2 regions of the Exiguobacterium sp. s143 genome follow, and region 2 is predicted to be linked to the other one. Evidence: riboswitches for the same ligand, from Rfam matches in the RefSeq annotation. Region 2 holds a riboswitch; the other holds the start of a gene.

Region 1 (4,751 bases), on a different contig from region 2:
CGTTTCAATCTGATCGATCGTGTGGTCATTGCCGTTAATCGTAATGTTCATCGGACTTCCTCCTTCTGAATCAACCGTAATGTATTTGCCAAGACTTCCGCTGTCGCCGGTGCGAGTAATATGCCATGCCGATGATGCCCCGTCGCTAGGAAGATCCGACGGGATGAATCGGCGACTCCGATATATGGCAAGCCGGACGCCGTTTGTGGTCGTATACCGGACCAGACTTCTTCGATGACCGCGTCACGAATCGGTGGATACAGTCGTTCTGCTGCTTGAAGCAATGACGTGACCCCTGCGACACTGACACCGATCGTCTCGTCGTGCGGCAGTTCGGTCGCACCGATCAAAATCCGACCGTCTGCTTTCGGAACGAGGTAGACGGCGTCATCAAACAGGATCGAGCGTAACGGCTGACCCGCGAGACGGACGGCGAGACATTCCCCTTTGACCCCATATGTCGCGATCGAAATGCCGGCTGTATCGAGCAAGGCTTGCGACCCGCGTCCGGCAGCGACCGTCACTGTTCGTCCGGTCCACGTTCCCGCGTTCGACTCGACCTTGATGAAGTCATCGCTCTCTTCGATGCGTGTGACATCTACCTGTTCTTCAATCGATATGCCACGTGCGTGTAAGGCATACATCAATGCAGTCGTCAGTCGTCGTGGATCGATTTGACCGACAGCTGGAAACAGATGCTCGCGTCCTTTACGTTTTAACAAAAACGGTTGTTCCCGGTACCCACAATCGATGCCTGTCTCTCGCTCGAGACGACGTGCAAGCAGTGGATACAGACGACGACTTCGCGCGGCAAGTGCATGCAATTCTGCTCTCAGCTCGATGTCCGTCGCAAGCATCCCGGCAGCCGCTCGGCTTGTCCCTTGTCCGCATGTTCCACGTTCTAAGACGACGACGGATTCATTCTGACAGGCGAGACCGTAAGCAAGCGTCAACCCGATGACTCCGCCGCCGATGATGATGTGATCCGTCATACGCGAACCCCCTGGTAACGCTTGACGGCGGCGAGTGGATCCGATTGACCGAGAATACCCGATAAGACAGCGATTCCGGTTGCCCTGGTCGCTGCGATTTCAGGCATGCGTTCTGGTGTGATCCCGCCGATTGCAATGACTGGTTTCGTCGTGAAGGTGACGACTTGCTTCAAGGCGTCAATCCCTCGTGGTGGCATGTTCGGCTTCGACGCTGTCGAATAAATATGACCGTACAGCAGTCGGTCGGCTCCTTCCGCTTCTGCTGCTAGTGCCTCTGCTAGTGAATGAACGGATTTCCCGATGACGAGGTCCGGAAAATGACGTCGCACATCGCGGACACGCAAGGAACGGCGCGTCAACTGCACACCGATGCCGGCGACATGGGCGACATCGACCCGGTCATGAACGGTTAACTGATCAAGCGAATAACCATGCGCAAGGAGTGCGTCAATCAGATCAAGTAATTCTGCTGCTGACAAGTTCGGTTCACGTAGATGTAGCTGATCCGTATAAGGTTGAAGCGATTGAAAAGTCTTTATTTCGTCAATCGGATGGATGGATCCTGTCGAAATCAGATGTAGACGCATCATGTTCTTCCTTTCCATACGAAAAAGGACCACTCCCGATGTTGAAGGGAGTGGTCCGAAAATGCGCTGAAGCGCTAAGGATATCTAAGGTTTCGAGCCACTTCCCTCCGCTAGTACGAACTAGATCAGGTTCAAAGGGTCCGGATACTTCCGTCTCAGTCTGCTGGGAGACTCCCCTAGTGTCTTTTCGTGTTTAATTGGCTTGCCCCATTAGTCTAGCATGAGTCGCTTTGCTTCGCTAGTCCTAGTTGAGCGCTTCCACTTGCTGAATCAGTTCCGATTTCGTTGGTCGCTGTTGCTCTTGGCTGTCGGCATACGTCTGCTTCAGCTTCAGGATGCGCATTACTTTGGCATCGAGCATCTCCGGCGTCAGCGTTTTGTCTTTGACGGCTTGCATCACTTCAGCATGGACCTTTGTGTAAGCACCTGCCTCTGAAAACATCGCCATATCAGCTCCATTGACGAGCGACTGACGTGCCGCTTCTGCGAGACCATATTGTTTCGTGATCGCCCCCATGACGAGATCATCCGTGATGATGACACCGTTGAATCCGAGTTGTTGACGCAAGAGGTCAGTCAAGATCGGCTTTGAGAGCGAGGACGGATTCATATCGTCATACGCGGGATAGAGAATATGGGCGACCATCACCATCTCGGCGCCCTCTTGAATCGCTTCTTGGAACGGTAACAGCTCCGTCCGCTTCAATTCTTCCTTTGATGCCGTCACTTTCGGTAGCCCGACATGGGAATCGACACTCGTATTGCCGTGACCGGGAAAATGTTTGACGACCGGAATCGTTCCCGTCTCCTGCATCCCGTGCATCAGTGCCGTACCAAGCGTCGCGACGGTATTCGGATCAGCACTTAACGCACGGTCGCCGATGATCGGATTGTTCGGATTACTGTTGACGTCAAGGACCGGCGCGAAGTCCATGTTGAAGCCATAAAAACGTGACAAATGTCCGAGCGTACGTCCGACGTCTTCCATTTTCACTTCATCTGCTCCTTGCGCCATCCGTTGACTCGTCGGTAGACGTAATCGTTGATCCGGTACCCGGCTGACGCGTCCGCCTTCTTCATCAATCCCGACGAACGCATACGGTTTTTGGTTCGTCTCTTGAATCGCACGCGTGAACGTCAAGAGTTGCTCTTCCGACGTGATGTTTCCGCCGAGCAGTAAGACCCCACCAATCGCATGCGTCTTTAACAGTTTCCGGTCAGCTGCTGAAAGTTCCGTGCCGGCGACTCCGATGTAGAGCAGTTGATCGATCTTTTCTGACGTCGACATCGCTTCAAGTTGCTGCTTTAATCGTGCTTGTTGTCGTTCTTCTTTCGTCGGCTCAGGCTTCGGTTTCTTTTCTTCTGTCGGATGCTTCGTTTCCGGTTGTGATGGTTTCGTTGGTTCCGTCGTCTCCTGTGCACACCCTGCAAGCAACAGACAACCGATCAGTACGGTTTTCTTCACAAAGGATCCTCGCTTCGCACACCATTAATCGAATAATAGACGGAAATCTCAGCGTTCAGGGATTGCGAGACCGAACAATATTTATCCTTTGATAAAGAGATGGCACGACGGACCTTATCTTCCGGGAGATCACCTTCAAGCCGGTAATGAATCGAGATCGACGTAAAACGCCGCGGATGATCCTCTGCCCGTTCTCCTTCGATATCCATTTCGAAATAGGTGATCGTCAAGCGCATCTTCTCTAAAATCGAGACGATATCAATTCCAGTACAGCCGGCAACGGCATGTAGCAAGAGTTCGGTCGGTCGTGGTGCTTGGTTTTCACCACCGTTTTCGGGTGCTGCGTCCATCGCAAGATGATGCCCTGATTCCGTCTGTCCACTAAACCCCATCTGTTTGTTCCATGTCACTGTCGCTTGCATCGTTTCCACTCCTTTATAAGTAGTCTTCTTCTGTAGTATACGCAAAAAACAGCAAGCCTGGAAATTCACACGCTATTTCGAATAATGGTTCTTTTCCCGAAATCTCGCTTTGCGATACCCGACGAAATCGTTTCATGCTATCCTGTTACTCATAGTTTCGCGCGTAAGCGCTAGAATTGAGGAATCATCCATGTCACCTACTACTCGTTTAAGTCGACACGATTGGCTCTTGATTGCTACGTTGTCGCTCCTGACATTCGTTCTCGGAACAAGCGAATTCGTCATCGTCGGGATCCTCGCTGAAATCTCCTCAGCCCTTGATATCACGATCGCAACAGCCGGTACGCTCGTCTCGGCATTTGCCATCTCCTTTGCGATTGGTACGCCGATCGTCATGTCGATGACCGGTCATCTGGAACGGCGTCGCCTGATCCTACGTCTCTTACTAGCCTGGGTCTTACTGAATCTTGCCAGTAGTTTTGCACCAAGTTACGAAGTATTGCTCGCAACCCGCATTCTGACAGCCATCCTGACTGGTGTCTTGATCTCACTCGCAATGGTCGTCGCAAGTGACGGTGTACCTGTCGCGAAGCGCGGTGTTGCCGTCTCGTTCATTTTCGGTGGTTTCACACTCGCGAACGTCCTCGGTGTCCCGATTGGAACGTTCATTGGTCAACACGCTGGCTTCGAAGCCACGTTCTGGCTGACGACGGTCATGGGAATAATCGCGTTCCTCGCTGTTTTAAAGATCGTTCCGGTCCAGCAATCGACGGGTTCTGGTTCGATTAAGGAACAGCTCGGATTGCTCGCCAACCCACGGATCCTGATCGCCTTCTTCATTCCGTCATTTGGGTTTGGGGCAACCTACGTCGTCTACACGTACCTCGTACCAATTCTGCAAACAGAACTTGGGATTGCGAAAACGTGGATCAGTCCGATCTTGCTCGCTTACGGCGTCGTCTCGATCTTCAGTAACATCCTTGCCGGAAAGATTGCTAGCAAAAATCCGATGGGACGCTTACGGTTCGTCTTCGTCGTGCAAGCAGTCGTTCTTGCTGCGTTATACTTCACGACAGCATCCCTTCCGCTTGGTCTGTTCAACATCGCCTTGATGTCGTTGATGTCGATTTTACTGACGACTTCGACACAGATCTACTTGATCGACCTTGCTGAAAAGTTCAATCCGGAAGCAAAAGGACTCGCTGCTTCATTGATGCCGGTTGCGAGTAACGTCGGGATTGCTTTTGGTTCGGCACTCGGTGGCATCGTCTATGCAAAAGGTCCG
Region 2 (4,751 bases):
TACACCTGATTCGTTGCCATAGATAGAGGCAGTATCGATACTTCGATACCCCACTTCAATAGCCTCTTTTACCATTTCAGCAGTAGCATCATTCGCCACTTGAAAAACGCCTAGACCCATACCGGGCATTTTTAGTCCGTTGTTCAACTCGATTGTATCTTGTAAATGTTTAATCATATTTACTCCTCCACTTATGTGTTTGTCTTACTTGCCTATTTAGTATTATTCTTTCTAAATCGAAATAACAGTACGCACTTTTTTGTTTCATAGAAACCTTAAGGTAACTATTATTGTGTACCAAGGATGAATCCAATAAAATTAATAGTGGTTACTTTGAGAATGTCTTTTCATTGTCTTAGAGGTCTAAATTTACAAGGGTTGAGTCACCGGATATGGATTTATTAATTATGCCAACTTTATGAATAGCCTTTTGTATAGCGTCATCTCATTCATTTTTTTAATTAAATAAAAAGAGGATCAACACAGGTACTCTAAAAGTAACCAGATGTTGATCCTCTACAAATATGATCCACATTTTAAATCAGAAATAATGCAAGTTCTTAAAAGTGGTTTGTTTGTACAAATGTTAAAACCAGCCTATGCTACATAAAGCTTTAGTATGTTGAAGAGTTTACCGCTACTTTCTTTATCAAAATAATATGTTTTAAAGGTTACTCGACTTTTGTTAAACCTAGATGTTCTCGAAGTGTCGTTCCTTTGTAGGTGTCTTTAAATAATCCTCTTCTTTGTAACTCAGGAACAATCATGTCTACAAAATCTTCTAAACTTGACGGTAGTGACGGTGGCATCAAGTTGAAGCCATCTGCCACTCCCTCGTTAAACCAAAATTCCATCTGATCCACAATTTCTTCCGGAGTACCAATCAATGTCAGATGTCCCCCTCCGGCTGCTAAATAGCCTAACAGTTCTTTTAGCGTCGGATCTGAATCATCGATGATCTCTAAAATCGTTTGATAGCGTCCAATGGGACCTGAAAATTCTTCAATTGATGGTAAGATCGGAATTTTTGCTTCGAAATCCCATGTGGAGCAGTCCTGCTGCAAAAAGAAACTCAATTGGTTTAACGCATTTTCAATCGGTAATTTTTCATCAAGTTCTGCTTTTTTTGCCAGTGCCTCTTCTCGCGTTTTTCCAACATAGGTCACTAAGCCTGGGTATATCTTAATCTTACGATTTGGTGAATTAGTTTGTTCAATTTGTCTCTGCAGTTTTTCACGAAACACTTTCGCTTGTCTAAAATTCCATGACACAGAATACACGGCGTCCGCATGTTTTGCTGCAAGGGCAATCCCTTGTTCAGAAGCCCCCGCTTGCATCGCTACTGGCTTTCCTTGGGGACTACGCGGCGTAGACAAAGGACCTTTTACCCTAAAATAGGTTCCAGAATGATCGATAGCCTGTATCCGTTCAGGGACAATCAATCGATTAGTTGATCGATCTGCGAGAAAAGCCGCTTGGTCCCACGATAAAAATAGCTTTTCCATCAAACTCGCAAATTCTTCCGCCTTGTTGTACCGTTCATTCCTCGGAGGTAGTGTCTTCATCCCGTGGTTTAACGCTTCCCAATCTGTCATCGACGTCACTAGGTTCCAGCCTACTCGTCCCTTCGTCACATGTTCGAGACTTAGGAGTTGCCTGGCTGCTGTATATGGATTGGAGAACGTACTCGATATCGTGGAGACTAACCCGATATGGTCGGTCACTTGAGAAATAGCCGTTAAATTGACTAAAGGGTCCAACCAAAAGGCAGGTAAATCAGTTGGATTATTAGCCGGAAAGGATTGATTGTCCGCAAAAAATACTGCATCCAAACATCCAGCTTCCGCTATTTGAGCCAAACGCTGATAATAGCGGCTCTCTCCGATCTCTTTAATCGCGGAATCAGGCATTAACCATGCGGCTTGATGATGACCACATCCATATAACAAAACGCCGATATTTAACTGATTTTTATTCGTCATCTGCTGTTCACGAATCCCTTCTCTGACAAGCTGAGAATCTTTTAAAACGCCCGCTTCAATTCATCGTTAACCCACCATCGACCGTTACGTTTTGACCCGTAATCCCAGATGCTGCTTCTGATGCCAGGAAGGCGACCATTTGCGCTACTTCTTCTGGACTCGTCACTCTTTTCAATGGGGTCGATTGGGCAATTAAGTCGAATACTTCAGCGGTTGTCACAGCACTCGCATCTGTTACTTTCAACAATCCACCGGAGACGAGATTCACGTTTATGCCATATTGACCTAGTTCTGCGGCCAGATTGCGAGTAAATCCTATTAAGCCTGCTTTTGCTGTTGTGTATTCATGATAAGGAACGACTGGGTTTTGATAGAGGTTTGTTCCAATGCTGATGATACTACCGCTATGTCGTTCTATAAATTGTGGCAAAATACTTTGAATGATGTGAAACGCTGCTTTAAGTGTTCCATCCAGTTGATTTTGATAATCTTCCCACTCTAAATCGATAAACGATTTTTGCGCAACCGGATCAAATTTGAAGTCTACTAACGCATTATTCACGACAACATCGATTTGACCATAATGTGCTGTTGCGGATTGCATCATGCTCTCGACATCTTCCCGCTTCGTGACATCTGCATACAAGGCAATTGCATTCTCTACTCCCAGTTCGCTCACAAGTTGTTCTGCCGCATCCTTGCTTTTAAAGTAATTGATCACCACTTTAAATCCGTTTTGTACTAACACCCTTGCAATCGTCGCCCCAAGTCCTCGACTACTTCCTGTCACTAATACTGTTCTGCTCATTCTTGTCCACTCCCTCATCCATTTTTGCAACTTAAATAGCGAAGTAGTAAACAAAAAACGCAACTCTCCAAAAGGAAAGTTGCGCACGTCTAAATAATCACATAGCAAAGAACGATATCATCGTCTCCGCTTGTTCATCAGAGTTTACACTTCCCTACGCTAGTACGACCTAGTTCAGGTTCAAAGGGTTTGAGTAGCTACTCATCTCAGTTTATTAACACCCCTAGTGATTCTATTTAAGTTATCTTTACTGTAGTGGTCTTGAAAACCCCTGTCAATGATTCTTCATTTCTAGTATTCTAAGAAGCGAGTAAACGAGGTGAATCATGAGTCCATCACGATTACTCCGATACAGTGACATCCTGTACCAAACGATTCTTTTTAGCATTTTTATCTTTGATGATTCCTTGATACGAAATCGATTCATTTTTCGTATCGACTACTGTGACTTGGAAATCCGAATCATTGATATTAGCGATATGGTATAGCTTTCCCTGCGCAATCATCGTATAGGAGCCATTGAAGCGGTAAGCATGCTGCCCTTCCACTTTATGTTGCTTGACTTGATTCGTCTTAAAGTCATAGGTACTCCATTTGATGCTTTTACTTTTTTCTGAATCAAACGTACCGTAAGCGATCAGTGATTGGCTATTTTCATCAGCATTAAAGTTTCCTTCAGAGGCATACGTATCAAGTGCTTTGATTCGTTTGATGCCTTTGCCGTTATCTAGATAATAAGCGCTATCTTTTTCTACCCCTTCTGCATCATATGCGATTTCACGATAGACAATTCCATAGTCGTTCACTGCCACATAATGACGTTCTTGATTAGTCTTAAGTTGCTTGGATTGAAGCGTCTCTACTTTTCCTTTTGCAAGATTGAGTAATAACACCGTCGATTTTTCCTTTGCTCCATGATCATCCCGTTGGACGTATACGTTCATGCCGTCTTGATGGAAGACACGGATGTCAGCCATTTCACGATCCGGTACCGTTAAACGATGAGAAAGCGTCTTTTTAAACTGTTTCTGTGTACTTCTGTCATAAGAATGATAGTTCAACTGAGATGCCTTTACTTCAATTCCGTATGTTCGCGAGCCCATTTCACTAGTAAATACGTCTTCCTTAGAAAGAAAGCGATAGAAATCAGCAGGGAAGTCTGCAGCATAGCTATTGAACAACCCTGTGATATAGTTCTGCGACTCACTATGAATTTGACCGTCCAATTGGATATTGTATTGAGTAGGCTTGATGTCTCCATTTTCAATCTCGATGTTTACTTTTTTAAGAGCTTCTGCATTTTCTTTTCGTATACTCTCGACTTCATAATCCGATCCTTTAATGCTTGCAGCGTAACCAAAATAACTGAGTAAGGTGACGCCAGCAATGCTTCCTACGATGATCATTTCCTTATATCGTCTCATGACTTCCTCCTTCTAATGATTAAATAGATACTTTATGGTTCAGTAGTCGAACACATTTCCAACTTATATATATAAAATAGATGAGAATAAAGGAAAGATAGACGAATACCTGTTGATTAGGAATGAGAATGCTAGTCAAATCAAATAAGTAACGTAATGCAATGAATGGTACGATCAAGAGCGCTACATCCTTTGCGATCGTCAGCAAAGCTTTCCCTTTTTGATAGGACCGCTCCGTCAAGACGAACAAGAAGACCATCGTGATGACGAAGAGTGCGAGCGCTAGAATGACGAATGTATCGATCACATTGAAGGTATAGAGCATGTTCAACGCAGCTGACTCCCCGATGATTTTGGACGCTGCTTGTAAATGTTCCGGGAGTAACCATTCGTAGAGTCGACGACTTAGAAGAATCGTGATCCACTGGATGCCCATGAAACCACATACAAATACCAATACTGTTGTCAGTTTGGATAAGAGGATTGTGATGCGTTTACCCGGTAGCATCAATAAACGGTAGATGTACTTGGACTCGC

Evidence for each region. A riboswitch is a leader RNA that binds a small molecule or an ion and turns the genes downstream of it on or off. The one in region 2 is predicted to bind thiamine pyrophosphate.
Region 1: another riboswitch for thiamine pyrophosphate. It lies ahead of KNQ03_RS10895 (thiamine phosphate synthase); the one in region 2 lies ahead of KNQ03_RS15360 (3-oxoacyl-ACP reductase).

What each region holds. Positions count from the first base shown of each region.
Region 1 is NZ_JACSMX010000002.1:519,408-524,158, reverse strand. Features, by position in the region: gene thiS (sulfur carrier protein ThiS) at 1-51, opposite strand, end outside; gene KNQ03_RS10900 (FAD-dependent oxidoreductase) at 48-992, opposite strand; gene KNQ03_RS10895 (thiamine phosphate synthase) at 989-1,582, opposite strand; TPP riboswitch at 1,665-1,767, opposite strand; gene nagZ (beta-N-acetylhexosaminidase) at 1,824-3,044, opposite strand; gene KNQ03_RS10885 (OsmC family protein) at 3,041-3,466, opposite strand; gene KNQ03_RS10880 (MFS transporter) at 3,657-4,751, shown strand, end outside.
Region 2 is NZ_JACSMX010000006.1:27,479-32,229, reverse strand. Features, by position in the region: gene KNQ03_RS15370 (aldo/keto reductase) at 1-177, opposite strand, end outside; gene KNQ03_RS15365 (LLM class flavin-dependent oxidoreductase) at 672-1,982, opposite strand; gene KNQ03_RS15360 (3-oxoacyl-ACP reductase) at 2,038-2,790, opposite strand; TPP riboswitch at 2,925-3,025, opposite strand; gene KNQ03_RS15355 (hypothetical protein) at 3,132-4,214, opposite strand; gene KNQ03_RS15350 (hypothetical protein) at 4,234-4,751, opposite strand, start outside.